DNA from 3 places in the Streptomyces sp. ID05-39B genome. Region 2 is predicted to be linked to each of the others. Evidence: riboswitches for the same ligand, from Rfam matches in the RefSeq annotation. Region 2 holds a riboswitch; each other region holds the start of a gene.
The links. A riboswitch is a leader RNA that binds a small molecule or an ion and turns the genes downstream of it on or off. The one in region 2 is predicted to bind cobalamin.
Positions count from the first base shown of each region.

Region 1: it holds a riboswitch for cobalamin, as region 2 does, so the genes downstream of both, P1P75_RS08435 (ribonucleoside-diphosphate reductase subunit alpha) here and P1P75_RS29440 (prenyltransferase/squalene oxidase repeat-containing protein) in region 2, are expected to answer to the same signal.
Region 3: it holds a riboswitch for cobalamin, as region 2 does, so the genes downstream of both, P1P75_RS33505 (cobalamin biosynthesis protein) here and P1P75_RS29440 (prenyltransferase/squalene oxidase repeat-containing protein) in region 2, are expected to answer to the same signal.

Region 1 covers NZ_JARGEF010000023.1:29,706-39,761, reverse strand. Annotated here, with positions in the region: gene P1P75_RS08450 (helix-turn-helix domain-containing protein) at 1-681, opposite strand, end outside; gene P1P75_RS08445 (hypothetical protein) at 774-1,010, shown strand; gene P1P75_RS08440 (ribonucleotide-diphosphate reductase subunit beta) at 923-1,936, opposite strand; gene P1P75_RS08435 (ribonucleoside-diphosphate reductase subunit alpha) at 1,936-4,290, opposite strand; cobalamin riboswitch at 4,414-4,585, opposite strand; gene mctP (monocarboxylate uptake permease MctP) at 4,721-6,349, opposite strand; gene P1P75_RS08425 (DUF3311 domain-containing protein) at 6,346-6,612, opposite strand; gene P1P75_RS08420 (GntR family transcriptional regulator) at 6,837-7,601, opposite strand; gene P1P75_RS08415 (extracellular solute-binding protein) at 8,026-9,309, shown strand; gene P1P75_RS08410 (sugar ABC transporter permease) at 9,432-10,056, shown strand, end outside.
Region 2 covers NZ_JARGEF010000176.1:287-10,342, reverse strand. Annotated here, with positions in the region: gene P1P75_RS29485 (LLM class F420-dependent oxidoreductase) at 1-595, shown strand, start outside; gene P1P75_RS29480 (hypothetical protein) at 687-977, shown strand; gene P1P75_RS29475 (prenyltransferase/squalene oxidase repeat-containing protein) at 1,026-2,096, opposite strand; gene P1P75_RS29470 (class I SAM-dependent methyltransferase) at 2,093-2,827, opposite strand; gene P1P75_RS29465 (glycosyltransferase family 4 protein) at 2,821-4,242, opposite strand; gene P1P75_RS29460 (TetR family transcriptional regulator) at 4,452-5,093, shown strand; gene P1P75_RS29455 (ferredoxin) at 5,108-5,356, opposite strand; gene P1P75_RS29450 (aldehyde dehydrogenase) at 5,361-6,818, opposite strand; gene P1P75_RS29445 (MBL fold metallo-hydrolase) at 6,951-8,006, shown strand; cobalamin riboswitch at 8,140-8,275, shown strand; gene P1P75_RS29440 (prenyltransferase/squalene oxidase repeat-containing protein) at 8,384-9,616, shown strand; gene P1P75_RS29435 (SCO2322 family protein) at 9,613-10,056, shown strand, end outside.
Region 3 covers NZ_JARGEF010000234.1:1,376-11,431, forward strand. Annotated here, with positions in the region: gene cobN (cobaltochelatase subunit CobN) at 1-2,494, opposite strand, end outside; gene P1P75_RS33500 (cobyric acid synthase) at 2,491-4,023, opposite strand; gene P1P75_RS33505 (cobalamin biosynthesis protein) at 4,020-5,018, opposite strand; cobalamin riboswitch at 5,118-5,237, opposite strand; gene P1P75_RS33510 (hypothetical protein) at 5,391-5,612, opposite strand; gene P1P75_RS33515 (inorganic phosphate transporter) at 5,647-6,885, opposite strand; gene P1P75_RS33520 (class II aldolase/adducin family protein) at 7,106-7,804, shown strand; gene P1P75_RS33525 (alpha/beta fold hydrolase) at 7,890-9,005, shown strand; gene P1P75_RS33530 (hypothetical protein) at 9,129-10,056, shown strand, end outside.

The DNA.
Region 1 (10,056 bases), on a different contig from region 2:
GTCGAGGTGCTGCTCCATCCAGGCGAGCACCTCGCCCACGGTGTCGCAGGTCGAGCGTGGCAGCGGCCGCTGGATGTACTGCGCCTGGCCGCCGTCCCGGTGCGGCGGTACGACCATCCGGCGGGCGATGCCGTTGGCGACCTCGGGGCCCTGCTCCTTGCGCACGAGGTGCAGGCAGGCGTCGATGCCGGCGGCCGTGCCGGCCGAGGTGATCACCGGGTCCTCGTCGACGTAGAGCACGTCTGGTTCGACGGTCGTGCGCGGGTACTCGCGGGCGAGCTGTTGCGCGTGCCGCCAGTGCACCGCGCAGCGCCGCCCGTCCAGGAGTCCCGCCGCGGCCAGCACGAACACCCCGGAGCACACGCTCAGCACCCGGGTTCCGCGGTCCACGGCCCGGCGCAGCGCGTCGAGCAGCTCGGGCGGGAACTCCCGTGCCGTGTACGTGTCCCCGGCAGGCACGGCGATCAGGTCGGCGCTCTCCAGCCGTTCGAGGCCGTGAGAGGTGCTCATCGTGAAGCCGGCGTGCGGGGTGGACAGGGTCGGCCCCTCGGCCGAGGCGATGGCGAAGTCGTAGACGGGCAGCCCCTCGTCGCTGCGGTCGATGCCGAACACCTCGCAGACGACTCCGAGTTCGAAGGGGTGCACGCCGTCGAGGAGGATCGCGGCCACGTTCTTCAGCATGCGGCCAGTGTGCACCCGTAGTGGCAGGAATTTGAAGGTGTACGGCAGTCCTGCCACTGTCAGGAGTGTCATGAGAGCACGATGCTTACCTCATGAACGCACTCACCGAAGCCCTCACCGTCCTGGTCCTCTTCCTCCTCCTCGCGGGCCCGGCGCTCGTGGGGCTGGCCCACGAACGCCGGGTCGACCGCCAACTGCGCGAGGCGCGGACCCGGGCCGCCCGGTCTCGGACCGCCCGGTCTCAGAAGTCCTCGTCCAGGTCGACCGTGCCCTCCACCGCGACCTGGTACGCCGACGGCCGACGCTCGAAGAAGTTGGTCAGCTCCTGAACACCCTGCAGCTCCATGAAGGAGAACGGGTTCTCCGAGCCGTACACCGGGGCGAAGCCGAGGCGGCTCAGCCGCTGGTCGGCGACGCACTCCAGGTACTGGCGCATCGAGTCGGTGTTCATACCCGGCAGGCCGTCCCCGCACAGGTCGCGCGCGAACTGCAGCTCGGCCTCGACGGCCTCCCGCAGCATGTCGGTGACCTGCTCCTGGAGCCGGTCGTCGAACAGCTCCGGCTCCTCCTTGCGGACGGTGTCGACGACCTCGAACGCGAAGGACATGTGCATGGTCTCGTCACGGAACACCCAGTTGGTGCCGGTGGCGAGGCCGTGCAGCAGACCCCGGCTGCGGAACCAGTAGACGTAGGCGAAGGCGCCGTAGAAGAACAGGCCCTCGATGCACGCGGCGAAGCAGATCAGGTTGAGCAGGAAACGGCGGCGGTCGGACACCGACTCCAGCCGGTCCAGCTTCTCCACCGAGTCCATCCAGCGGAAGCAGAACTCGGCCTTCTCGCGGATGGAGGGGATGCTCTCGACCGCGTCGAAGGCGGCGGCGCGGTCCTCCGGGTCGGGGAGGTAGGTGTCCAGCAGGGTCAGGTAGAACTGGACGTGCACGGCCTCCTCGAACAGCTGCCGGCTCAGGTAGAGCCGTGCCTCGGGGGAGTTGATGTGCTTGTAGAGCGTGAGCACCAGGTTGTTCGAGACGATCGAGTCGCCCGTCGCGAAGAACGCGACCAGCCGGCCGATCAGGTGCTGCTCGGCGGGCGTCAGCTTCGCGAGGTCGGTGACGTCCGAGTGGAGGTCGACCTCCTCGACGGTCCAGGTGTTCTTGATGGCGTCCCGGTAGCGCTCGTAGAAGTCGGGGTAGCGCATGGGACGCAGGGTCAGTTCGAAGCCCGGGTCGAGCAGGTTCTTCTGGTTGTCTCGCATTACTGGCAGGCCTCGCAGGACTCGGGGTTCTCAAGGGAGCAGGCGACGGCCTCTTCGGGGGCCGGCTGCTGCACGGGGATGGGGGCCTGCGCCTGGGCGGCGCGGGCGATGCGGGTCGCCGGGCGCGAGCGCAGGTAGTACGTCGTCTTCAGCCCCGACTTCCAGGCGTACGCGTACATCGAGGAGAGCTTGCCGATGGTCGGCGTCTCGAGGAACAGGTTCAGGGACTGCGCCTGGTCCAGGTACGGGGTGCGCGCGGCGGCCATGTCGATCAGACCGCGCTGCGGGATCTCCCACGCCGTGCGGTACAAGGCCCGCACGTCCTCGGGGATCCAGGTGAACCCCTGGACCGAGCCGCTCGCCTCGCGCAGCGCCTCGCGGGTGCGGGCGTCCCAGACACCCAGCTCCTTGAGCTCCCGCACCAGGTAGGAGTTGACCTGGAGGAACTCGCCGGACAGCGTCTCGCGCTTGAACAGGTTGGAGACCTGCGGCTCGATGCACTCGTACACACCGGCGATCGAGGCGATGGTGGCGGTCGGAGCGATGGCCAGGAGCAGCGAGTTGCGCATGCCGGTCACCGCGATCCGCTCCCGCAGCGCCGCCCAGCGCTCCGGCCAGCTGAACTCGACGCCGTAGTGGTCGGGGTGCAGCACTCCCCGCGCGGTGCGGGTCTTCTCCCAGGCGGGCAGCGGGCCGTTGCGCTCGGCGAGGTCGGCGGAGGCCTCGTACGCGGCGAGCATGATGCGCTCGGCGATCCGGGTGGAGAGGGCCCTGGCCTCGGGCGAGTCGAAGGGCAGCCGCAGCTTGAAGAAGACGTCCTGGAGGCCCATCGCGCCCAGACCGACCGGACGCCAGCGGGAGTTGGAGCGGCCCGCCTGCTCGGTCGGATAGAAGTTGATGTCGACGACGCGGTCCAGGAAGGTGACGGCGGTGCGGACGGTCTCGTCCAGCCGCTCCCAGTCGAGGTCGTGGCCGACCACGAACGCGCCCAGGTTCACCGAGCCCAGGTTGCAGACCGCCGTCTCCCCGTCGTCGGTGACCTCCAGGATCTCCGTGCACAGGTTCGAGGAGTGGACGACATGACCCGGCTCGGCGGTCTGGTTGGCGGTGCGGTTGGCGGCGTCCTTGAACGTCATCCAGCCGTTGCCGGTCTGCGCGAGGGTGCGCATCATGCGGCCGTACAGGTCACGTGCAGGGATGGTCTTCCGCGACAGCCCCCGGGCCTCCGCCGCGCGGTAGGCCGCGTCGAACTCCGCGCCCCACAGGTCGACCAGCTCGGGCACGTCGGCCGGGGAGAACAGGGACCACTGACCGTCGGCGTCGACCCGGCGCATGAACTCGTCGGGGATCCAGTGCGCGAGGTTGAGGTTGTGCGTACGGCGGGCGTCCTCACCGGTGTTGTCGCGCAGCTCCAGGAACTCCTCGATGTCGGAGTGCCAGGTCTCCAGGTAGACCGCGGCGGCGCCCTTGCGCCGGCCGCCCTGGTTCACGGCGGCGACCGAGGCGTCCAGGGTCTTCAGGAACGGCACGATGCCGTTGGAGTGCCCGTTGGTGCCGCGGATGAGCGACCCGCGGGAACGGACGCGGCTGTACGACAGACCGATGCCGCCGGCGTGCTTGGAGAGGCGGGCGACCTGGTGGTAGCGGTCGTAGATGGAGTCCAGCTCGTCCAGCGGGGAGTCGAGGAGGTAGCAGGACGACATCTGGGGGTGCCGGGTGCCGGAGTTGAACAGGGTGGGGGAGGACGGCAGATAGTCCAGGCGGCTCATCAGCGTGTAGAGCGCGGAGACCTCGTCGACGGACCTCGCCGTGTCGTCCTCGGCCAGGCCGCTCGCCACCCGCAGCAGGAAGTACTGGGGCGTCTCGACCACCTTGCGGGTGATCGGGTGGCGCAGCAGGTAGCGGCCGTACAGGGTGCGCAGGCCGAAGTAGCCGAAGCGGTCGTCGGCGCCCGTGTCCACCAGCGCGTCGAGCCGGGCCGCGTGCAGCCGGACGAACTCGGCGGTGCGGTCGGCGATCAGGCCCTCGCGGTGGCCGACGGCCACGGACTCGGTGAAGGAGGTGACGCCCTGCGAGGCGGCCTCGGCGCGGATGCCGATCGTCAGCAGCCGGGCGGCCAGCCGGGAGTAGGCGGGATCCTCGGAGATCAGACCGGCGGCCGCCTCCGTGGCCAGCTCGCGCAGCTCCGGCTCGTCCGCCCGCGCGGACCGGCCCCGCAGTGCGGCGGCGGCGACCCGGCCGGGGTCGGCGTCGGGAAGGTCGGCGGTCAGCTCGGTCAGCGTCCGCAGCAATGAGGCTCCGGGACCGTCGGTCTCCAGGGCTGCTGAAACCGGTTCGGCTGGCGCGATGGTCACGTGGGGCTCTCCCTCGCTCGGCGAGGGCCTTGCGCAGGGCAGGGGGCAGCACACGAGCGCGGGGGCGCGTCGCGTCCACCGGCCCATTCCGCGAGGCCCGGACGTCAGGGCACCCGAGCCGGACGGACCGGGTGCGCTGCCGGCAGGTGCTCGGACTGACCATGCGTGCGCAAATGCAGAGGTACGCACGCAAGTACACCGTTGCGGGACAGTTCCGGATTCGCACCGGATTCCCCTGCGGCGACAGCGAGCATGAGCATACATCTTGTGCCGGGCCGCCGTGCGACCCCCAGATGTTGTGTCGGGCTGGCTTCGCAGCGTCAACTCATAGGTGCGCTTCGGCGGGAGCGCACCGTACGACAACGGGCCGCCGAGGCGACTTGCCTTCGGCGGCCCGCTGCGGGATGCGTACGAGGGGTGCTCCCTCCCGCTAGTGCCCTGCCCCCGCCGTGGCCGGGGGCAGCTCCGCCTTGACGCCCGGGTCCCCGGCGTCCGCCGTGTAGTCCGAAGGGGACGTCTCGTCGACGCCCTCCGGGGCCTTCAGCGCCTTCAAGACGAAGGTGAGCACCACCGTCACCACCACGTTCAGCACGAACGCCGTGAGGCCGATGTAGCCGATCTCACCGATTCCGGGGATCTCCTTCGACGAACCGCCGAAGTGCTTCTGGGAGGGGGAGGCGACGCCGTACGCCGCGACCGTGCCGTAGACCATGCCGACCGCCCAGCCGGCCAGCAGCGCCCAGCGGTGGAACCATCGGGTGAACAGGCCGCCGACCAGGGCCGGGAAGGTCTGCAGGATCCAGATGCCGCCCAGGAGCTGGAAGTTGATGGCGACCGTCTTGTCCATGGTGAGGACGAAGACCAGCGCGCCCACCTTCACCAGGAGCGAGACCAGCTTGGAGACACGGGTCTCCTCCCTGGGTGTGGCGTCCGGCTTGATGAAGTCCTTGTAGATGTTGCGGGTGAAGAGGTTCGCCGCCGCGATGGACATGATCGCCGCCGGCACCAGCGCGCCGATGCCGATCGCCGCGAACGCCACGCCCGCGAACCAGTCCGGGAACATGTCCTCGAACAACTGCGGGATCGCCAGCTGCCCGTTCTTGACCTTCACCCCGGCCGCGATCGCCATGAAGCCCAGCAGGGCGAGCAGACCCAGCATGAGCGAGTACAGCGGCAGGATGGTGGTGTTGCGGCGGATCACCTCACGGCTGCGCGAGGACAGCGTCGCGGTGATCGAGTGCGGGTACATGAACAGCGCCAGCGCGGAGCCCAACGCCAGCGTCGCGTACGTCCACTGGCCCGCGTCGCCCGGCACCAGCGCACCGCGCGGCGCGCCCGTCGCCGGGTTGGGCTGCGCGAAGGCGTCGCTCGCCTTGGCGAAGATGTCGTCGAACCCGCCCAGCTTGATCGGGATGTAGATGATCGCCACCGCGATGACGATGTAGATCAGCGTGTCCTTCACGAACGCGATCAGCGCGGGAGCCCGCAGGCCCGAGGAGTAGGTGTACGCCGCGAGCACGCCGAAGGCGATCAGCAGCGGCAGGTCCTTGACGAACCAGTTGGTGTCCTCGCCGCCGCCGACGCCCATCACGTCCAGTACGGCCTGGATGCCGACCAGTTGGAGCGCGATGTACGGCATGGTGGCCAGGATGCCCGTGACGGCCACGGCCAGGGACAGCCCCTTGGAGCCGAACCGGCCGCGCACGAAGTCCGAGGTCGTCACGTACCCGTGCTTGTGCGAGACCGACCACAGGCGCGGCAGGAACGTGAAGATCAGCGGGTAGACGAGGATCGTGTACGGCACCGCGAAGAAGCCCGCCGCGCCGGCCGCGTAGATCGCCGCCGGGACCGCCACGAACGTATAGGCCGTGTACAGGTCGCCGCCGAGCAGGAACCAGGTGACCCAGGTACCGAAGGACCGGCCGCCCAAGCCCCATTCGTCGAGGCTGTGCTCGTCGTCGGCCCTGCGCCAGCGGGCCGCCAGGAAACCCATGACGGTGACGGCCAGGAAGAAGAAGATGAAGACGGCGAGTGCCACGCCGTTCACGCCGTCGTTCACTTCGCCGCACCTCCGCCCTGGTTCCTGCGGCCGCGCTGGTCGAACTGCCACAGCTTGTACGCGGTCACCGTGAGCAGGGTGGAGAGCAGCACCCACAGCATCTGGTACCAGTAGAAGAAGGGGATGCCGATGAACGTGGGGTCGGTCTTCGCATACGAGCCGACCCACAGCATCGCCACGAAGGGTGCGAACAGACAGAGGACGATGGCGACGCGCAAAGGCGTGACCACCGGCCCTCTGTTCACTTCTGGGGCTTCTGACATCGGGCGGCTCCGTCCCCTAGCAGATCATGTGCAACGCGCACGAAATGTAGGTGACGGATAAAGCCAAGCGGAAGACCTCGTCCGCATATCGGTCCCGATACTCCACGCTGTGCTGTCCCGGGGGATCACCCCGGACTCCCAGCCGTCCCGCCGAACCGCCCGTCCAGTCCACCGCTCGTCCAGTCCACCGGCCGCTGGTCCACCGGCCGCTGGCCCACAGACCGCTAGTCCACAGGCCGCTTGAGTCGCGCCACGAACTTGTACCGGTCCCCCCGGTACACCGAGCGCACCCACTCCACCGGCAGGCCCTCCCTGTCCACGGAGTGGCGGGACAGCATCAGCATCGGCAGACCGACGTCCGTGCCGAGCAGGCCCGCCTCGCGCGGGGTGGCCAGGGAGGTCTCGATGGTCTCCTCGGCCTCGGCGAGGTGGACGCCGTAGACCTCGGCGAGCGCCGTGTAGAGGGACGTGTACTTCACCAGAGACCTGCGCAGGGCCGGGAATCGCTTGGCCGAGAGGTGGGTGGTCTCGATGGCCATCGGTTCGCCGTTGGCCATGCGCAGCCGCTCGATGCGCAGCACACGGCCGCCCGTGGTGATGTCGAGCAGCTCGGCGAGGCGGTCGTCGGCCGTGATGTAGCCGATGTCCAGCAGCTGCGAGGTGGGTTCGAGACCCTGGGCGCGCATGTCCTCGGTGTACGAGGTGAGTTGGAGCGACTGGGACACCTTCGGCTTGGCCACGAAGGTGCCCTTGCCCTGGATGCGCTCCAGCCGGCCCTCGACGACCAGCTCCTGGAGCGCCTGGCGCACGGTGGTGCGCGAGGTGTCGAATTCGGCCGCCAGTGTGCGCTCGGGCGGCACCGGGGTGCCGGGCGACTGCGTCTCCGTCATGTCGAGGAGATGCTTCTTCAGCCGGTAGTACTTGGGCACGCGCGCGGTACGGACGGTCGCCCCACCCTCGTTCTCCGCACTGCTGACGTCGGTGCTCATGTCCTGCCTTCCCGGCTCCGGGTGCCGAAGCGGCCGACAAACCCGTCGGCCGCGGCTCACATCGTGGCACGGGTTTGCCGGCGGGGTGTCCAGTGCGGTGACCTCGCGAGCTCCGTGATCTCTTCTGTATACCCCTGGGGACCCTGTTGGTCTAGTCCAGCAGGTCGCGCGGGGCCGATTGGTCCAGTCCCCCGAAAGGGGGCGATGCGCCGCCCTTGAATTGAAAAGTCCCTGCATATCGCGGTCCCGTAACGGACGACTCAACCCAGGTTGAACACCCTTGACAGCCCAATTGGTCTGAGCCAAGCTCCGGCTTACTGGTCTACACCATTGGTCCAGGTCCTGGTCCCACGGACGGTACGCGTTGACGCTCGACCGCGGCGGGGAGGCAGGGGGGTTTGTGGCATCCCTGAGGAGGGTTGGCGTGAAGCGCAAGCTGATAGCCGCGATCGGTATCGCGGGCATGATGGTCTCCATCGCGGCGTGCGGGGACGACAAGGACAGCGGTGGCTCGGACAAGGGCACCGACGCCAAGGAACTGACGGTCTGGCTGACCGTCGACGCCCAGAACAACTGGCCCGAGCTGGTCAAGGCCGCCGACGCGGCGGTGCAGAAGAAGCACCCCGGCGTGAAGATCAACCACGAGTACTACGGCTGGCCCGACAAGAACGCCAAGCTCGACGCGGTTCTCGCCACCGACAAGGTGCCCGACGTGGTCGAGATGGGCAACACCGAGATGCTCGGCTACATGGTCAAGGGCGCCTTCGCCCCCCTCGACGCCGGCAAGTTCGACAACTCCTCCGCCTGGCTGGACGGCCTCAAGGCCTCGGTGACGTACGAGGACAAGACCTACGGCGTGCCGTACTACGCGGGTGGCCGCGTCGGCAACTGGCGCAAGGACCTCTTCGCCTCCGCCGGAGTCAAGGCGGCCCCCAAGACCTACGCGGAGCTGACCGCCGCCCTGGACAAGGTCCAGAAGAAGGAGGGCGACAAGTTCAGCTCCTGGTACCAGCCCACCCGTGACTGGTACGCGGCCATGTCCTTCGTCTACGACGCCGGCGGCTCCATCGCGAAGGAGGAGGGCGGCCAGTGGAAGGGCAACCTCTCCTCCCCGGAGTCCCTCAAGGGCCTGGGTGAATACAAGAACGTCGTCGACACGTACATGCACGGCGACAAGACCAAGGACGAGTCCGACCGTTACATCGTCTACGGCCAGGGCAAGTCCGGCATGATCTTCGGCGCGGCCTGGGAGGGCGCGACCGCCGAGGCCCCCGAGAACGACAAGAGCGGCAAGCTCAAGGGCAACCTCGAGAACTTCGTGATGCCCGGCCCGTCCGGCAAGAACCTCCCGGTCTTCCTGGGCGGCTCCGACCTCGCCGTCCCGGTCAAGTCGGACGCACAGGAACTCGCCGCCGAGTGGATCAACGCGTTCACCGGTCCGGCCGGCCAGAAGGGCCTGATGGCCAAGGGCAACCTGCCCAACAACAAGACCGACCTCGCGACCCTGAAGAACGACCCCAAGACGGTCGTCCCGGCCACCGCGGCCGAGTCCAACTGGTTCGTCCCGATGGCGCCCGGCTGGGGCCAGGTCGAGAAGGCCCAGGTCCTGCAGACCATGCTCCAGTCCATCGGCACCGGCAAGAAGACCGTCGAGGAGGCCGCCAAGGAGGCGGACGCCAAGATCGACAAGGTCATCAACACCAAGTAGTGACGCGAGACGGGGCTCCGCTGCGGCGGAGCCCCGCCGTCCGTACGACCGAGAGGGCCCCGCCTCCGTACTCCACGGGGCTTCGCCTTCGTACGACCTGAGGGACCGCTGAGGAGCGCGCGATGAGTGCCGCAGACACGACCACCCCTGCCAAGGTGCCGCCGCCGCGGCCGGCACCGCCACCGCCGTCCGCGCCACGGCGGCCCCGCCCCAAGGCGGCCTCCGCCGGAGCCGGCACCCCCTGGCTGCTGCTCGCGCCCTGCCTGCTGATCCTCGTGCTCGTGATGGGCTATCCGCTCGTCCGCCTGGTCACCCTCTCCTTCCAGAAGTTCGGCCAGTCCCAGCTGTGGGGCTTCCAGCCGGCCGAGTCGGTCGGGTTCGACAACTTCACCAACGTCCTGAGCGACAGCGAGTTCTGGTCGGTCGTCGTGCGCACGATCGTCTTCGCGGCCGGCTGCGTGATCTTCACGATGGTCCTCGGCATGCTGATCGCGCTGCTGCTCCAGCGGGTCTCCGGCTGGGTGAAGACGCTCATCAACATCGCGCTGGTGGCCAGCTGGGGCATGCCGATCATCGTGGCCACCACGGTCTTCAAGTGGCTGTTCGACGCTGACTACGGCATCCTCAACGCGGTCCTGAGCAGGCTGCCCGGCGTCGACATGATCGGCCACAACTGGTTCGCGAGCGGGCCGCAGGGTCTGGCCGTGATCATGCTGCTGGTGATCTGGGGAGCCGTCCCGTTCGTCG
Region 2 (10,056 bases):
TTTCCACCCGCATCCCTACCGGGGTCCGGACGGGACCGGGCTCGGCAAGCCGCTGAAGCCGATCACGCATCCGCTGCGCGCAGGCCTGCCCGTGCTGCTGGGCGCGGAGGGGCCGAGGAACGTGGCGCAGACGGCCCGGATCGCCGACGGCTGGCTGCCGCTGTACTGGTCGCCGGACCGGCCGGACGCGTACGGGCCGGCGGTGGCGGAGCTGCCTGCGGGGTTCCGGGTGGCGCCGATGGCGCGGGTGCGGGTGTGCGACGACGTCGCGGAGGGGCTGTTGCCGGTCAAGGCGATGCTGGGCTTCTACATCGGCGGGATGGGGCACGCCCGGCGCAACTTCCACGCCGATCTGATGGCCCGCATGGGGTACGAGGAGGAGGCCCGGCGGATCCAGGAGCTGTTCCTGGCCGGGCGCCGGGAGGAGGCCGTACTGGCCGTCCCGGACGCGTTCGCCGACGAGATCTCCCTGGTGGGCCCGCGCGGGCGCATAGCCGAGCGGCTGGAGCGGTGGCGCGCGGGCCCGGTGACGGACCTGCTGGTCCTGACCCCGGACCCGCACACCCTGCGCGTCCTGGCCGAACTCAACTCCTAGGCGGCGCGGGAAGGTAGGCCACCGCGCGGGGGACGGGAGAGGTCGGGAACCGGTCGTGTTTCATTCCGTCACGGGCGGCAAGGCGCACTGTATGTCCCCTCGATATGAGAACGGTGCGCATTCGGCCGGCAGGATCATCGCCGTCGTCGCCGACGTGATGGCCTTCATCCTGGGCCTCTGGATCGTCATGTATCTGCTGGACGCCAACCGGGGCAACGAGTTCGTGCAGTTCGTGCACGAGGTGGCCCGCTGGCTGGCGGGCTGGTCGCACGACCTGTTCACGTTCGACGAGGCGTGGGCGCGGGTCGTGGCGGGCTACGGCCTGGCGGCGATCGTGTACCTGTTCATCGGCCACGCGATCGCCAACCGGGTCCGCCACTGACGCCACTGGCCCCTCGAAGACCTCCCCAACGCCCCTCGGTCGACCCTCTCAGTCGCAGCAGTCGGGATCCAGCCCCGTCGGCAGACGGTCGCCGGAGAACACCGCGCAGGTGGCGTCGTGGCCGCCCAGGGCCGCGACCGCGAGCAGCAGCGACCCGGCGGTCCACGTCGTCAGCTCCTGCGGCCAGATCGCCGCGTCGTCGAAGACGTACCCCGTCCAGTACAGGCCCGACTCCGGGTCGCGCAGCCGCTGGATCCACTGGAGGATCTCCAGCGCCCGGTCGGACTCGCCGATCACCCAGAGCGCCAGGGCCAGTTCGGCCGACTCCCCGCCGGTCACCCACGGGTTGGGCACCACGCAGCGCACGCCGAGCCCCGGCACGACGAACCGCTCCCACATCTCCTCGATGCGGGCCTTGGCCTCGACGCCGGTGAGCGCGCCGCCCAGGACCGGGTAGTACCAGTCCATCGAGTAGCGGGCCTTGTCCAGGAAGCGCTCCGGGTGCCGCCGGATGGCGTGCCGCAGCGCGCCCGCCGCCAACTCCCAGTCCGGCTGGGGTTCTTCGCGCTGTTCGGCGATGGCCAGGGCGCAGCGCAGCGCGTGGTGGATCGACGAGGATCCGGTCAGCAGGGCGTCCGTGGTGGGCGTGCCGTCGTCGTCGCGGCGCCAGCCGATCTGTCCGCCGCTCTGCTGGAGCCGCAGCACGTACTCGACGGCCGCGTGGACGACCGGCCACATGCGGTCCAGGAAGGTGTCGTCGCCGGTGGACAGGTAGTGATGCCAGACACCGACGGCGACGTAGGCGACGAAGTTGGTCTCGCGGCCACGGTCGGTGACGTCGGCGAAGTCGCCGTCGGCGTAGGCCGCGTACCAGGAGCCGTCCTCGTGCTGGTTCCGGGCGAGCCACTCGTAGGCCCGCTCGGCGGCCTCGTGCTCGCCCGCCGCGTCCAGCGCCATCGCGGCCTCGGTGTGGTCCCACGGGTCGAGGTGGTGCCCGCGGAACCACGGGATCGCCCCGTCCTCGCGTTGTTCGGCGAGGATGCCGCGGACGGTCCCGGCGGCCTGCTCGGCGGTGAGGACCCCGGCCAGGACGAGGTGTTCTGTCCGGGGAGTCGTCACTTGGCGTCCACTCGGGGCAGGTGGGGCTTGGTCGCGTACGCCACGAAGCTCTTGCCGATCAGCGGGTTCAGCGCCTGTTCGGCGACCCGGGTCGCCAGGGGCTTCTTCATGATGTCCCAGACCAGCAGCTTGTGGTACGCCCGCACCGGCAGCGCCTGGTCGTTGTCGACCCCGAACGCGCACTTGAGCCACCAGTACGGCGAGTGCAGCGCGTGGGCGTGATGGCTGCCGTACGGCCTGAGGCCCGCCTCGCGGATCTTGCCGAGGAGTTCGTCCGCCTTGTAGATGCGGATGTGGCCGCCCTCGACCTCGTGGTAGGCGTCGGACAGGGTCCAGCAGACCTTCTCGGGGCCGTAGCGCGGCACGGTGATGGCGATGCGTCCGCCGGGCTTCAACACCCGTACCATCTCGGCGAGTACGCCCTTGTCGTCGGGGATGTGCTCCATCACCTCGGAGATGATGACGACGTCGAAGGACTCGTCGGGAAAGGGCAGCGCGAGGGCGTCGCCCTCCATCGCGGTGGCGGTCGCGCCCTCGGGGGCCTCGCCGGCCTCCTTCATGGCGGCGAACCACTTGGCGACCTCGCGGATCTCCTCGGCGTTCTGGTCCAGCGCCACGACCTGGGCGCCGCGCCGGTAGCACTCGAAGGCGTGGCGTCCCGCCCCGCAGCCGAGGTCCAGGACACGGTCGCCCGGGGCGAGCGGGAACCGGGAGAAGTCGACGGTCAGCACGTGGCCCTGCTTTCGCGATCGGATTCGACGTCAACGTCTGGGACAGCATCTGGGGAGGAGGCCGGGGCGGGAAGAGCCGGCAGCGCTCCGAAGGGGCGGGGGCCGCGTCGGTCTCCGCCCCGCTCGACGGCCTCGCGGTACCGCTCGACGGTGCCCTCGGCGGCGCGCGCCCAGGTGAACCGCTCCAGCACCCGCTCGCGTCCGGCCGCGCCCATCCGGGCCCGCAGTGCGGGGTCGGCGAGCAGCCGGCTCAGCGCGGTGGCCAGCGCTCCCGCGTCGCCCGGCGGTACGGCCAGGCAGGTCTCGCCGTCGCGTCCGGCGACCTCGGGGGTGGCGCCGCCGGTGGTGGCGACGAGTGGGGTGCCGGTCGCCATGGCCTCGGCGGCCGGCAGCGAGAAGCCTTCGTAGAGGGAGGGCACGCAGGCGACCTCCGCCGAGCGGACCAGGTCGACGAGTTCGGCGTCGGAGATGCCCTTGACGAACTCGATGGCGCCTTCGAGGCCGTAGCGTTCGACGGCGGCGGCGACGGGGCCCTCCTGCGGGCGCTTGCCGACGACGACGAGATGGGCGTTCGGCTGTTCGGTACGGACCTTGGCCAGCGCCTCGACGAGGAAGACCAGGCCCTTGAGGGGCACGTCCGCGCTGGACGTCGTGACGATGCGGCCCGGCACGACGGACACGGACGAGTCGGGCGCGAACAGGTCGGTGTCGGCGCCGATGTGGACGACGTGGATGCGCTCGTCACGGACCCCGAGGTGCTCGACGATCTCCTGGCGGGAGGTGCCGGAGACGGTGAGCACGGACGGCAGCCGGCGGGCGACGCGCTTCTGCATACGGGTGAAGGCGTACCAGCGGCGCACCGAGGCACGCCGCTTGCGTCCCTCGGCGGCGTCCAGCTCCAACTGCCGGTCGACGGTGATGGGGTGGTGGATGGTGGTGACCAGCGGGGCGCCGACATCACCCAGCAGGCCGTAGCCGAGGGTCTGGTTGTCGTGCACGACGTCGAACTCGCCACGGCGGGCGCGCAGATGGCGGCGGGCCCGCAGCGAGAAGGTCAGCGGCTCGGGAAAGCCGCCGGTCCACATCGTCGCCACTTCGAGGGCGTCGATCCAGTCGCGGTACTCGCCGCGTCCCGGGGTGCGGAAGGGGTCCGGCTGACGGTAGAGGTCGAGACTGGGCAGCTCGGTGAGGGACAGCCGGCCGTCGTGGCCCCCGTCGAGGACCGGGTACGGCTGGGAGCCGATGACCTCGACGCGGTGGCCGAGGCGGGCGAGTTCACGCGAGAGGTGGCGGACGTAGACGCCCTGGCCGCCGCAGAACGGGTTTCCCTTGTAGGTGAGGAGCGCGATGTCGAGCGGTCGCCCGCCGTCCGCGGCGAGGTCCTGGGACCCCGCCTGACTGGCCTCAGCGGTCACTCCGGGCCCCCTTCTGCCTGCACTGTCCCGCGAGACTACGACGGGACGCTAATCTAGAACAAGTTTCAGACTTGATCGTCCGGGAGGCTCTGAATCTACCGGCAGGTAAGGACGCTGTGAGCCGTGGATCAGGTGATTCACGCCACGACCCGGCGCCCTGTTCCGCTGAGTGATCACAAGGCCTCACCGACCGTCACGGAACGGGACCCATGCCCGCGCACGCCAAGGGGGACAAGGTGGATACCAGCATCCAGCGCCCCTCCGCCGCTCCCCTCACCGAGCGGCAGGAGGCCCGTCGCCGCCGCATCCTGCACGCGAGCGCCCGGCTGGCGAGCCGGGGCGGGTTCGACGCGGTGCAGATGCGGGAGGTCGCCGAGTCCTCGCAGGTGGCCCTCGGCACGCTCTACCGCTACTTCCCGTCCAAGGTGCATCTGCTGGTCGCCACGATGCAGGACCAGTTGGAGCGGATGCACGGCACGCTGAGGAAGAAGCCCCCGGCGGGCGACACCCCGGCCGAGCGGGTCGCGGAGACCCTGATGCGCGCCTTCCGGGCCCTCCAGCGCGAGCCGCACCTGGCCGACGCGATGGTCCGCGCCCTCACCTTCGCCGACCGCAGCGTCTCCCCCGAGGTCGACCAGGTGTCCCGCCAGACCACCGCGATCATCCTGGACGCGATGGGCCTGGCGGATCCCACTGCGGAACAGCTCTCCGCGGTCCGCGTCATCGAACACACCTGGCACTCGGCCCTCATCACCTGGCTCTCGGGCCGGGCCTCCATCGCCCAGGTCCGCATCGACATCGAAACGGTCTGCCGGCTGATCGACGTGACGCAGCCGCCCCCGCCCCGGTAGGGCGGCCGCCGGCTCTACTCCTCCGGCGGGAACACCGCCTCCCCGTTCTCCGCCAGGGTGATCACGATCGCCTCGACCGGGCAGCTCTCCGCGGCCGCCAGGACGCGTTCGTCGGCGCCCGTGTCGGGGGCGCTCGGGTGGGACTGGCGGGCGCGGTCGAGGTGGAAGCGGTCGGGGGCGTGGTGCAGGCACTGGGCGGAGCCGATGCACAGGGAGCGGTCGACCTCGACGTGCCAGCGGTCTCCCGTCCCGGGTACGCCCATCCGCTCAGCCCTCCCAGCCGGCCGGCAGGTGGATCATCTTGTGCTCCAGGTACTCGCCGTACCCTTCGGGGCCGAACTCCCGGCCCAGGCCGCTGTTCTTGTAACCGCCGAACGGGCCGAGCATGTCGAGGCTGAAGGTGTTCACGGAGTACGTCCCGGTGCGGACCTGGCGGGCCACCTCGATGCCGTGCCCGACGTCCGCGGTCCACACACTGCCGCTCAGGCCGTAGTCGGAGTCGTTGGCGATCTTCACGGCCTCGGCCTCGTCGCCGTAGGGCAGGAGGCAGATCACCGGGCCGAAGATCTCCTCGCGGGCGATCCGCATGGAGTTGTCGACGTCTCCGAAGAGGGTCGGCTCGACATACCAGCCGCGGTCCAGGCCGGGCGGCCGGCCGCCGCCCGTGAGGATCTTCGCGCCCTCCTCCTGGCCGATGCGGATGTAGTCGAGATTGCGCTGCTGCTGACGCCTGGCGACCAGCGGGCCGACCTGGGTCGCGGGGTCCAGCGGGTCGCCGACGACCAGTGCGCCGGCCGCCGCCGTGAAGGCGTCCGCGAACTCGTCGTAGCGGGAGCGCGGCAGCAGGATGCGCGTCTGGGCGACGCAGGCCTGGCCGTTGTTCATCCAGGCCGCCGAGACGACCTGGGGGACGGTCGTCTCGATGTCCGCGTCCGGCAGGACGAGCGCCGCCGACTTGCCGCCCAACTCCAGGGTGACGCGGGTGAGATGGCGGGCGGCGACCTCCATCACGCGCTTGCCGGCCGCCACCGATCCGGTGAAGGAGACCTTGTCGACGCCGGGATGCCCGACCAGGTACTCGCTCACCTCCCGGTCCGCGGGAAGGATCGACAGGACCCCTTCGGGCAGTCCCGCCTCCCGGGTGATCTCCGCCAACAGGTAGGCGTCCAGAGGTGATTCGGGCGACGGCTTGAGCACCACCGTGCAGCCGGTGAGCAGCGCGGGCGCGAGCTTGGCGGCGGCCACGAACTGCGGGACGTTCCAGGGGGCGACCGCGGCCACGACCCCGACCGGTTCGCGCCGCACCAGGATCTTCCCGAGGACGCCGTCGCGCCGCTCCTCGACGGGGAAGCCGCGCGCGACGGTGATCGCCGCGTCCCACACCATCATCGCGCCGAGCGCCTGCGCGAGGACGCTCCAGGAATACGGGGAGCCGTTCTCGGAGGAGATCACCCGGGCGATCTCCTCGTACCGGGCGGCGATCCCGTCCTTGATGCGGGTGACGACCGCGATCCGCTCCGCCAGCGGCAGCCGGGGCCACGGCCCCTCGTCGAAGGCCCGCCGCGCCGCCGCGACCGCCCGGTCCACGTCGGCGGGCGAGGCGTGCGGTACGCGCCCGATGACCTCCTCGGTGTGCGGCGAGACGACCTCGATGACGTCCTTGCCGAGGGGGTCGGTCAACTCCCCGCCGATGAACAGCTGTCCGTGTTCCACTAGCTCGGCCATGGCGACTGCCTCCCGAGGGCGCCGGCGTCTCTGAGTCTCCGCCGACGTGTCTGAGACGAAGTTTCTGACGGTGTTTCAGAAACTGATACCAGTTCTCGTTATAGTGGGCAATGGCCGTGGGACGGAGGGCGCATGACGAGCAGCCTGGACGAGGGCCCCGTGCCCCCGACGACGTACGACCACGGCGGAGGCGTGTGCTCGCTGCGCGTGCCCATCCCGGACAACCCCCTCGGGCACACCCTGGTGTACGTCGTCGACACCGACCGCGGGCCGGTCCTCGTCGACACCGGCTGGGACGACCCCGCCTCCTGGGACGCCCTGACCGCCGGGCTCACCGCCTGCGGCACCTCCGTCACCGAGCTGTACGGCATCGTCGTCACCCACCACCACCCCGACCACCACGGCCTGTCGGGCGCGGTGCGCGAGGCCAGCGGCGCGTGGATCGCGATGCACGCGGCGGACGGCGCGATCGTCCGGCGGACCCGCGCGACCCGGCCCGCCCGCTGGTACACGTACATGACGGACAAGCTGGTGGCCGCCGGTGCGCCCGAGGAGCACGTGGCCCCGCTGCGCACCGCCCGGCGCCGCGCGTTCCCGGGCCTCTCCCCCGCCCTTCCCGACCGCGAGATCGAGCCGGGGGAACTCCTCGACCTGCCCGGCCGCCGCCTGCGCGCGATCTGGACGCCGGGCCACACCCCCGGCCATGTCTGCCTCCACCTGGAGGAGGACCACCCGGACCGACTGCCGGGCCACGGACGGCTGTTCTCCGGCGACCATCTGCTGCCGGAGATCACCCCGCACATCGGCCTGTACGAGGACCCCGACGACGCCACGGTCACCGACCCCCTCGGCGACTACCTGGCCTCCCTCGAACGCGTCGGCCGCCTCGCCGTCGCCGAGATCCTCCCCGCCCACCAGTACGCCTTCACCGACGCCTCGTCCCGGGTACGGGACCTGCTCGCCCACCACGAGGACCGCCTCGCCGGCCTGAGGGAGTTGCTGGCCGAGCCGCTCACCCCCTGGCAGCTCGCCGAGCGCATGGAGTGGAACCGCCCCTGGGAGCAGATCCCGTACGGCTCCCGGAACATCGCCGTCTCGGAGGCCGAGGCCCACCTGCGGCGCCTGGTGAAACTGGGGCACGCGGAGGCGGTGACGGGGAGCGAGCCGGTCACGTACGTGGCCGTGTAGGCACGGCGGCAGACGCGGCGCGCACTTCACCGGACGTATCGGCACCGTCCGCCCGGGTCGAGCGGCGCGCTCCCCGTCGTTCCCACGGGCCGCACGTACCCCCGCTCACGGGCTGCCCTCAGGGCCATTCCTACGGCCGAGTACAGTGGCCCGGTCGTCATCACACCCGTACGGGGGAAAGCCGGTGCAATTCCGGCGCTGACCCGCAACCGTGAGCAGTGGACACCACCATTGCCAGCCGGACTGCCCCGGACGGACGTGACCGGCTCACGTGCGTCGGCGCCGCCGCCGTACGGCACCGTCGAGGTATGCGGAGCCGAGCCGCCGGGATGTCCCGTGCTGCCCGGCTCCCTGACAGGGAGAGGCACCCGCCGATCATGAACGTCCGTCGCAGCGCCGCGGTCCTGGCCGCCACCGCAGTGATCGGCGCCGCCACGCCCGCCGTGGCCGCGTCCCCGTCGCCGACTCCGTCCGTGGCGATCCCGTCCGGCCTGTACGGCAGCGCCGACCCGACGTACGACGGCGTCTGGCGCCAGTCGCTCGCGCTGCTCGCCCAGGACACGGCCGGGGTGAAGCCGGCGGGGAAGGCCGTGGACTGGCTGACCGGCCAGCAGTGCGCGAACGGCTCCTTCGCCGCGTTCCGCGCCGACCCGGCCAAGGCCTGCGACGCCAAGCTGATGGTCGACAGCAACAGCACGGCCGCCGCCGTCCAGGCCCTCGCGGCCCTCGGCGGGCACGAGGCCGCGGTGGACAAGGCCGTCGGCTGGCTGAAGTCCGTACAGAACGCGGACGGTGGCTGGGGGTACGCCCCCGGCGGTGCCAGCGACACCAACTCGACGTCCGTCGTCGTGGGCGCGCTGGCGGCGGCCGGGGCGAAGCCGGCGGAGGTCGTGAAGGGCGGGAGGTCGCCGTACGACGCCCTGGTCGGGCTGGCGCTGCCCTGTGCCGCGGGCGGCGCCTTCGCCTACCAGCCCGACAAGCAGGGCAAGCTGTCGGCGAACGCGGACGCCACGGCGGCGGGCGTCCTCGGGGCGCTCGGCAAGGGCCTCGCGGCCGGAGCCGCGAGGAAGGCGGACGCCGCCGCCTGCGCCGACGCCGGCTATCCGGGCTCGCCGCAGGCCGCCGCGAACGGCGCCGCCTACCTGGCGAAGTCCGTCGCCAAGGACGGGTACCTGACCTCCGTGCTGCCCGGCGCCGAGAACCAGCCGGACTACGGCAACACCGCCGACGCCGTGGTCGCGCTCGCCGCACAGGGCGGCGCCGAGCAGGCCCGGAAGCCCCTCGCCTGGCTCCAGCGGAACGCCGCAGCCTGGGCGAAGCAGAGCGGCCCCGCCGCCTACGCCCAGCTGGTCTTCGCCGCCCACGCGACGGGTACGGACCCGCGCGCGTTCGGCGGCACGGACCTGGTCGCCGCCCTCAACTCGACGGGCCCGACGCCGCAGCAGACCGGCAAGGCGACCGGTGGCCTCCAGCGTGACGACTCCGACGAGAAGGACGGCACCGAGGACTCCGACGACGGCTTCGGCGTCTGGTGGACCGTCGGCGTCTTCCTCGTCGCGGGTATCGGGATCGGCTTCCTGATCAGCGGCCGCAGGAAGCGGCAGCAGTGATAGGCCGCCTCGCCGCCCTGCTCGTCGCCGCGGTGTTCCTGGCTCTGGCGGCCGGCACCGGCCCGGCCCAGGCCGCCGGATACCGCTACTGGTCGTTCTGGGACCGCGACGGCGACCGCTGGGTCTACGCCACCGAGGGCCCCTCCACGGCCCGCCCCGCCGACGGCGCCGTCCAGGGCTTCCGGTTCGCGGTCAGCCAGGACTCGCAGGACACGTCACGGCCACGCGGCGCGGCCTCGTTCGAGGCGATCTGCGCGCGGACCCCGGCGCGGGACGGCATGAAGCGGGTCGCCCTGGTCGTCGACTTCGGCACCCCGGCGGACGCGCCCTCCGGCGAGACCCCGCCGCCCGCGCGCACGGCCTGCGTCCGCGTCCGCCACGACGCGAGCACGGCGGAGGCCCTCGCCGCCACCGCCAAGCCGCTGCGTTACGACCCGAAC
Region 3 (10,056 bases), on a different contig from region 2:
GGTCGACGGAGTAGAAGTTGCGTCCCGTCGGCAGGACGTTGACCAGCCCGCGCGTCGGCGAACCGGACGGGCCGGCCGGGACGTAACCGCCGTTCAGGGCCTTGAGGATGTGCCCGATCTCGTCGGTGGTCTTCTCCAGCCGGGGTACGACCTCCGTGCAGGCGAACTCCACCACCGCGACGGCGTCGGGGAGTTCGGTGCCCAGGACCTCCCCGACGAGCGCCCGGCTCTCGCCGGCCGCCCATTCCCGTGCCTCCATGCCCTCCGCGATCCGGCGGCACAGCTGCTCCAGCAGGTCGACCGCGTCGGCGGCCGAGCGGGCCGGGCCGTCCACGAGGTCCGTCAGCTCCACCGGGACCTTGACCGGCGCCCCCGGCTCGGCGAGCAGCTCTTTCTCGACGAGCCCGAAGTGCTCCGCGAGGCAGGCCCGCAGACCGGGCAGCGCGTTCGCCTGCCCTCCCCACACCTGCGAGGCCCGCAGCACGGCCAGTACCAGGTTCACGCGGGGCTCGCCGACCGGTCCGCCGCCGAGGATGTGGAGGCCGTCGCGGATCTGCACGTCCTTGATCTCGCACAGATAGCCGTCGATGTGCATGACGAACTCGTCGAACGCCGCGTCGTCCGGCTGGTCGTCGACGTGCAGGTCGTGGTGGAGTTCGGCCGCCTTCACCAGCGTCCAGATCTGCGCCCGCACGGCCGGCGTCTTCGTCGGGTCCAGGTCGCAGACGAGCGCGTACTCGTCGAGCAGCTGCTCCAGCTTGGCCAGGTCGCCGTAGGTGTCGGCGCGCGCCATCGGCGGCACCAGGTGGTCGACGACGGTGGCGTGCCCGCGCCGCTTGGCCTGGGTGCCCTCACCGGGGTCGTTGACGATGAACGGGTAGATCAGCGGGAGTTCACCGAGTACGGCGTCCGGCGCACAGCCCCCGCTCAGTCCCAGCCCCTTGCCCGGCAGCCACTCCATCGTGCCGTGCTTGCCCATGTGGACGATGGCGTCGGCGCCGAAACTGTTCTCCAGCCACCGGTAGGCCGCCATGTAGTGGTGCGAGGGCGGCATGTCCGGGTCGTGGTAGATCGCGATGGGGTTCTCGCCGAAGCCGCGCGGCGGCTGGATCATCACGACGACGTTCCCGAACTGCAGGGAGGCCAGCACGATGTCGTCGCCGTCGACGTAGAGGCTGCCCGGCGGCTCGCCCCACGCGTCCAGCATGCCCTGCCTGAGGTCGGGGTCGAGCTTGTCGAACCAGGCCCGGTAGTCGGCCAGCGGCACCCGCGCGGGCGCGGCGGCGAGCTGCTCCTCGGTGAGCCATTCGACGTCGTGGCCACCGGCGTTGATCAGCCGGTGGATCAACTCGTCACCGTTGTCGGGGTATTCGGTGAGCGTGTAACCGGCCGCCTTGAGGGCGTCCAGCACCCGGACGGCGGAGACGGGCGTGTCGAGGCCGACCGCGTTGCCGACTCGCGAGTGCTTGGTCGGGTAGGCGGTGAAGACCAGCGCGAGCTTCTTGTCGGCGTTCGCCTTGTGCTTCAGCCGGGCGTGCCGTACGGCGATACCTGCGACGCGCGCGGCCCGCTCGGGGTCGGCGACGTACACCGGAACGTCGTCCGGGCCCTGCTCCTTGAAGGAGAAGGGGACCGTGATCAGCCGCCCGTCGAACTCCGGGATCGCGACCTGCATCGCCGCGTCCATGGGGGACAGGGCGGCGTCGGAGGCGTCCCAGGCGGCCTTCGAGGAGGTCAGGCAGAGCCCTTGCAGGACGGGCACGTCGAGGTCGGCGAGGGCGCCGATGTCCCAGGCCTCCTCGTCGCCGCCGGCCGAGGCCTGCGAGGCGTGCGTGCCGCCCGCGGCGAGGACCGTGGCGACCAGGGTGTCCGCCGCGCCGAGGATCTCGTACAGGCCGGGGTCGGCGTCGCGCAGCGAACCGCAGTACACGGGGAGGGCGTTGGACCCGGTGGCCTCGATCGCATCGCACAGCGTGTCCACGAACGCGGTGTTGCCGCTCAGTTCATGGGCGCGGTAGAAGAGCACCCCGACGGTGGGGCGGCCGTCCTGGAACACCCGGTCGCCGTGGACGCCGTACCCGGGCATCGTGCGCGGCTCCTCGAACCCCTCGCCCGTCAGCAGCACGGTGTCGGAGAGGAACCGCGCCAGCTCGGCGAGGTTGGCGGGCCCGCCCTCCACGAGATACCTGAGCGCCTCCGCCACCACGCCCGCGGGCACGGACGACTCGGCCATCAACTCCGCGTCGGGCACGGCCTCCCCGCCGAGGAGCACGGTCGGGATGCCCGCCGCCCTGAGCGCGGCGAGCCCGTCCTCCCAGGCCCGCTTCCCGCCGAGCAGCCGTACGACGGCGACGTCCGCGCCCTCGATCAGTCCCGGAAGCTCCTCGGCGACGTCCACGCGGGTCGGATTGCCGATCCGGTAGGTGGCACCGGTGGCGGCGCGGGCCGCCAGCAGATCGGTGTCGGCGGTCGACAACAACAACACTGTGCTCATGCGGGCGCTCCCGGTGGAATGAAAGGCAGTCCTTGCGGCGCGCCCGACTCGATGAGCCGCCACAGCGCGTCCGTGTCCGCGTGCTGTTCGATGAGGTCGCCGAGCCGGTCGAGCTGCTCCTCGCGCAGCGCGGCGAACGAGGTGTCGGCGGCCGGCACGAAACGGCGGCCCGCGGCGGCCGCCACCTCCCGCAGGAACGCCCGGCGGAAACCGTCCGACTCCAGTGAGCCGTGCCAGTGGGTGCCCCAGGTCTGGCCGACCCGGCAGCCGTCCAGGCTGTGCCCCTCGCCATCGGAGATGAACGCCTCGCCGCCCTGGATCTCGGCGACCCCGTGATGGATCTCGTACCCCTCGACGTGCTCGCCGAGGGCCTCGCCGACGGGCCGGGTGAGGGTCTTCTCGCGGGCGAACCGCACCCGGACGGGCAGCACTCCGAGCCCGTCGACATGACCGCGCCGGCTCTCGACCTCGTCCTCGATGTGCTCCCCGAGGATCTGGAAGCCGCCGCAGATGCCGAGGACCGGCCGGCCTTCGGCGGCTCTGCGCCGGACGGCTTCCGCCAGCCCGCGCTCGCGCAGCCACTCCAGCGCCCGGACCGTCCCCCGGGTCCCCGGCAGGACGACCAGATCGGCGTCGGCCAGTTCCTCCGGCCGGTCCACGAACCGCACGACGACGCCCGGTTCGGCGGCCAGCGCGTCCACGTCGGTGAAGTTGGACATGAGCGGCACCGAGCACACGGCGACCCGCAGCACGTCCTCGCCGACCGGCGGCGAGACGTTCGACTCGCGGACGGTCCCGCGCAGCGAGACGCGCAGTCCGTCCTCCTCGTCGATCCCGAGCCCGTGTCGGAACGGCAGCACCCCGTACGTCCGCCGCCCGGTCAGCCCGTGCAGCATGTCCAGGCCCGGCTCCAGCAGCGAGACGTCACCGCGGAACTTGTTCACCAGGAACCCGGCGACCAGCTCCTGGTCCTGCGGCGAGAGCAGCGCGACCGTCCCGAAGAACGAGGCGAAGACGCCACCCCTGTCGATGTCCCCGACCACCAGCACGGGCAGCCGCGCCCCCCGCGCGATGCCCATGTTCACGATGTCGGTCCGCCGCAGATTGATCTCGGCCGGGCTGCCCGCCCCCTCACAGATCACCGCGTCATACGTGCCCCGCAATTCGGCGAGACAGTCGAGAACGGTTCCCAGGAGTTTCTGCTGCCGCCCGCCGTGATAGCCGCGCGCGCTCATCTCACCGACCGGCTTCCCGAGCAGCACCACTTGGCTGCTCTGTTCACCGCCGGGCTTGAGCAGCACCGGATTCATCAGTGCGGTCGGCTCGACCCGGCAGGCCTGAGCCTGCATGGCCTGCGCCCGCCCGATCTCGGCGCCCTCGCGGGTCACGAACGAATTGAGGGACATGTTCTGCGCCTTGAAGGGCGCGACCTTGACCCCCTGCCGCACCAGCCACCGGCAGATCCCGGCCGTGACGACGCTCTTGCCCGCGTCGGAGGTGGTGCCGGCGACGAGGAGACCCCCGCTCATGACGTACGTCCCTTCACTCCCGCGGCGGCCACGCGCGCGGTGACGACGCGCGAGGTGACGAACCGCGCGGTGACGACGCGCGCGGCGACGGTGACGCCGAGCGCGAGCAGGCCGACCCGGCGGGAGAGCCGCGCGGCACGTTCGATGTCCTGGGGCACGACGGTCCGCCCGCGCTCCCCGTTCAGCACGGGCCGGTGCTCGACCCGCCCGCCGTACGACAGCGTCCCGCCGAGGCGCACCCCGAGGGCGCCGGCGAACGACGCCTCCACGGGACCGGCGTTGGGGCTGGGATGCCGGTCCGCGTCGGCCCGCCAGGCCCGCACCGCACCCCGCGGATCGTCCCCGGCGACAGCGGCGAGCACGGCGGTCAGCCGCGCCCCCGGCCATCCGGCGACGTCGTCCAGCCGGGCCGAGGCCCACCCGAACAGGCGATGGCGGGGCGAGCGGTGGCCGACCATGGCGTCCAGGGTGTTGACGGCCCGGAACCCGAGCAGACCCGGCACCCCGCCGACGGCCCCCCACACCAGGGCGCCCACGACCGCGTCGGAGGTGTTCTCGGCGACGGACTCGACGACCGCGCGGGCGACGCCGTCGGCGTCCAGGGCCTGCGGGTCCCGCCCGCACAGATGCGGCAGCCGCGCCCGCGCCCCTTCGAGGTTCCCGGCTTCCAGGGCGTGCCCGATGGTCCGCGCCTCCCGGACCAGCGAGGTCCCGCCGACGACGGACCAGGCGGCGGCGGCGGTCAACGCGACGGAGGCGGCGGGGGAGCGGCGTACGGCGTGCGTGGCGGCGGCCCCGAGGGCCACGGCGCCACCGGCGCACACGGCGGTGTGCAGGGCACCCCACCCGCGGTGGTCCCGCCACAGCACCCGCTCCACGCCGGCCGCGGCCCGCCCGAACACGGCGACCGGATGCCCCCGGCGCGGATCGCCGAGAAGCAGGTCCCCCAGGAGGCCGGCGGCGGCACCGTACGCGTAGCGGCGATCGGCACCCACCGGCTCAGCCGGCCGACGGGTCGGGCAACGACCTGGTGCAAAACCTCGAACGGCAGCCGAGCATGGCGATATGTCCTCACTCAGGGTGTCCACGCCCTGGTTCGACGAGACCGGCGACGAGAGTTCCTGGCTCCCGGGGGTGTCTACCCCGGTGACAGTGGCGGGACCGCGCCGGAATCACACCGGCTTCCTCTTCTGTCGCCGAACATGGCTCCGGCAGTCCACCACGCGCCCGGAAGGGCCGTCAACTCGCTGTTGACCTGCGGCGGGACAGTGTGCAGAAGCCCACATACCTCCGGTCACGGCCGTCACGCACGCGTGGGGCGCGGGACGGTGATCCGTCCCGCGCCCCACGCGCGTGTGCGCCGTCCGTCAGGCGACGATCAGCGAGATCCCGTACGCCACCGCCGCCGCGCAGGCCGCGAAGCACGCGTAGGCGCCGGTGACCGCCAGGGTGGCGGAGTCGCCCTGGGCCGCTGCCCGCTCGCGGCGGGAGAGGCCCATGATGCCGAGGGTGAACAGGGCCACGAGGGCCACGGTGATGACGAGGCTGACACCGAAGACGGAGCCGAGAGACGCCCAGTCGATCTTCATGCTGCTTCTTCCTTCGTACCGGTGGGGGCGGGACTCAGACGCTGGTGGTGGCCGGCGGGGCCGGCTCCGTCACGGGGGCCGCGATGGTGGCCGTCAGGTCCTCGGTGATGGTGCCCGCCGGGGGCGGGGTCACGGCGGCGATCGCGGTGGTCACCACGCCGGCCGGCTCCTCGGGCACGTCCACGACGTTGGTGTGGTCGATGATCTCGCGGCGCGAGATCTTCCAGATCGCGGCGCTGGAGGCGATGAGGAACACCGCGACGAGCGCCGTGCCCCAGCTGCCGAAGCCGGTCACGTACTCGGCGAGGGCGGCGACCAGGGCCGCGGCCGGCAGCGTCAGACCCCAGGCGACGAACATCCGGGTGGCGGTCGACCAGCGGACGACCCCGCCCTTGCGGCCCAGGCCCGCGCCCATCACCGATCCGGAGACCGAGTGCGTGGTGGAGAGGGAGAAGCCGAGGTGGGAGGAGGCCAGGATGACGGTCGCCGCGCTGGTCTGGGCGGCGAAGCCCTGCTGCGGCTGGAGGTCGGTCAGGCCCTTGCCCATGGTGCGGATGATGCGCCAGCCGCCGAGGTAGGTGCCGAGCGCGATGGCCAGACCCGCGGACAGGATGACCCACAGCGGCGGGTCGGAGTCGGGGGCGACGGCGCCGCCGGCGACCAGGGCGAGGGTGATGATGCCCATCGTCTTCTGCGCGTCGTTGGTGCCGTGAGCCAGCGAGACCAGGCCCGCCGAGGCGATCTGGCCGGTGCGGAAGCCCTTCGCCGCGGCCTTGCCGTCGGCCTTCTTGCCCAGCGTGTACGACAGCCGGGTCGCGAGCATCGCGGCGACGCCCGCCACGATCGGCGCGGCGATCGCCGGGATCAGGACCTTGGTGACCAGCACGTCACCGTGGACCGCGCCGGCACCGGCCGAGGCGATGGTGGCGCCGATCAGGCCGCCCATCAGGGCGTGCGAGGAACTGGACGGGAGCCCGACCAGCCAGGTCACCAGATTCCAGAGGATCGCGCCGACCAGCGCGGCGAAGATGACCTCGGGACGGATGCCGGTCTCGTCGACGAGACCCTTGGAGATCGTGTTGGCGACCTCCACGGAGAGGAAGGCGCCTACAAGGTTCAGCACGGCGGACATGGCCACCGCGACCTTGGGCTTGAGCGCACCGGTCGAGATGGTGGTGGCCATCGCGTTGGCGGTGTCGTGGAAACCGTTCGTGAAATCGAACGCAAGTGCGGTTACTACCACAATCGCGAGGATCAGCGAGAAGCTTTCCATGTACCCAGGCAATCGTTCGAGGTCATTGGCTGGATGAACGTAGGGAACCTGAGTGAACGGAAGGTGAACTGGGCGGGGCTTCGTGGTGTCCGCAATCGGCGGGACTCGTTCCACTCCGCCACGCCGCCCAGGCGCCGCACGGGCCAGGGTCCCGGGGGTGCTTCCCGGAAGGGCTCGAAGGGGCCTGACTGAGATGTTCGTCACCTGGCAGGATCACGGTATGACCGACCAGCGGCACGACCTCGACGACAACACCCCTGACCTGCACAAAGGGGAGATCTCACGGGCCTGGGAACAGCTCGTGGCCACGGCCCGCCGCACCGTCGCCGACCGGCTCGTCGTCGGCACCTCCGGCAACGTCTCGGTCCGCGTCGGTGACCTCGTCCTGGTCACCCCCTCGGGCGTCCCCTACGACCGGCTCACCCCGGCCGACGTCACCGGCGTCGACCTCGACGGCCGACAGGTCCTCGGCACCCTCACCCCGACCAGCGAACTGCCCATGCACCTCGCCGTCCACCGCACCACCGACGCCCGCGCCGTCGTCCACACCCACGCCGTCCACGCCACCGCCGTCTCCACCCTGGTCACCGAACTCCCGCCCGTCCACTACATGACGGGCGCCCTCGGCGGCCCCGTCCGCGTCGCCCCCTACGCGACCTACGGCACCGAGGAACTCGCCCGCAACCTCCTTGACGCCCTCACCGGCCGCACCGCCTGCCTCCTCCAGAACCACGGCACCCTCACCTACGGCGCCACCCTCGACCAGGCCTACGACCGCACGGCCCAGCTGGAATGGATGTGCCACCTGTGGCTGACGGCGGCATCGGTCCCCGGCCGGACTCCGCACCTGCTGACCGAGGACCAGCTCGCAGCGGCGGTCGAGAAGCTGAGCGGCTACGGCCAACGAGAGGCGAGGTGACGTCCCGCACGCACCCCACGCCCGCCCATGACGCCCTGAACCCCCACCACTGGCCGCAAAGAGGATCGGCCAGGACACTGGACGGGTGCGCACCGTCACCGCAACCGCAGTCACCGCAGCCGCGGCCCTCGCCGCGGGCGCGGCGAGCGTGGCCGCAGGCCGCCTCGCCAGCGACGCGGCGCTGAAGGCGTCCCCCGGCCGGCCCCTGCCCACCGAACCCCGGCTCACCGTGCACGGCACAACCGCCGACCAGGTGACCCTCACCCGCCACCTCGTCGCCCTGCGCCCCGGCACCTACGGCCTCGCGGGCGACGGCTCCCACGCGGTCGTCGGCCCCGTCCTGGCCACCGCCCCGCACTCCGCCGACACGGTCGTACGCCGCCTGGAGCGCCTCACCCACGGCACCCTGAGCGCCGGCGACGCGGTGTGGCTGACCCCGAACCTGTACGTCGGCAACCCGGACACCGCGCTCGGCCTCGAACACGCCGACGTCGACGTGCCCGGCGAGCTGGGCACGCTGCCCGCGTGGTTCGTCCCCGGCGCCCGCCGCACCTGGGTGATCGCCGTGCACGGCCTGGGCACCACCCGCGAGCACGCCCTGAACCTGACCGGCTTCCTGCACCGCCGCCGCTTCCCGGTGCTCGCCCTCTCCTACCGCGGCGACCTGGGCGCGCCCCGCTCCCCGGACGGCCTCAACCACCTCGGCGAGACCGAGTGGCGCGACCTGGACGCGGCGATGCGGTACGCCGTCCGCTACGGCGCCGAACGCATCGTCCTGCTCGGCTGGTCCACCGGCGCCACCATGGCCCTGCGCGCCGCCGCCCGCTCCGGGCTGCGCGACCTCGTGTCGGGGCTGGTGCTGGACTCCCCGGTCCTGGACTGGCAGGCGACCCTGCGCGCCCTCGCCTCGGCCCGGCACACCCCGGGCGCGCTGCTGCCGCTGGCCGTCCGCGCCGCCGAGGGCCGAGCGGGCCTGAACGCCGGCCCCGCCGACCGGGCCTGGCCGGCCGTGCCGACCCTGGTCTTCCACGGCCCCGACGACAAGGTGGCCCCCTGGGCGGCCTCCCGCCGCTTCGCCGCCCGCCGCCCCGGACTCGTCGCACTCCACCCCGTCCCGCACGCCCCGCACGCCGCCATGTGGAACCCCGACCCGGCCGCCTACGAGGAAGCCCTGCGCCGCTTCCTGACCCCCCTGATGTAAGCCTGGGGCGAGCTTGACGCGAGCCACCGGGAGCACACCGCGCCCGGAGCGGTCCCCAGGGTTCCGTTTAAGGCTGTACCGCTGGCCTGAACACGTCTCCTCCCCCTCCCCGAACCTCGTGCGTTGGCCAGTCCCGTAGCCCGCCGTGACATTCCGTTTGGGTTTTCGGACCGTCAACCGGAAGACTGCACCCGTGACGTCCCGTATCCCGCGCGACTCCAGGCTTCGACTCGTCCGCCCAGCGGGCGACCCGGCCGCGACGCCGCCACCGACGACGGCAAGGCCACGCTCTCCGCGACGACCGCCGAACGCGCCGCCTCGGATCTGGGCCTGACCACGGCTCAGGTCCGCGCCGACTGGGACACCGCCCGCCTCGCCGGCCTCGTCGAGGTGCACGGAGACAGCGCGCGCCCCGGCTGGCGGCTGCGCGCCTGGAACCGCGACGACAGCGCCGTACTGCGCGGCTGGGTCGCCCTCTTCGACGCCTGGTCGCTGGCCACGCCGGAACCCGCCGACCAGGAGTCCGGCGCCGTCGGCGAGGTCGTCTCGGCCATGCCGCAGGTGCTCTCCTTCCTCCAGCTGTCCGCCGGGCCCGTCCCCGTGGACCAGCTCCTCGACCTGCTGCGCCAGCGCGTCACCGAACTGCGCACCGAGCGCTGCGAGGTCCCCTACGGCCCCGAGGACGGCGGCATCCCGAGCCTCAGGCCGGCCGGCTCCTCCGCCGACGCCGACCCGGCGGAGCCCGCCCGCGCCGCCGAACTCGCCCCCCTCCTGGACTGGGCCCTGCACGCCCTCGCCTCGGTGGGCGCCCTCACCTGCGGCGACGGCCATGCCACCCTGACCCCGCTCGGCAGCTGGGCGGTCTGGGTCAAGCTGGAGCAGATCTGCGTCGCCGCGCAGAGCCCGGCCGGCAACATCGAGGTCGCCGCCGAGGTGATGCTCCGCGGCTGCGCCCAGCTCCGCCCGAACGCCGCCCGCGCCGAGTACCGCGCCTGGCTCGCCGCCCGCCCCGTCGGCAGTGCCGTCGGCGACCTGCTCACCGCCGCCCGCG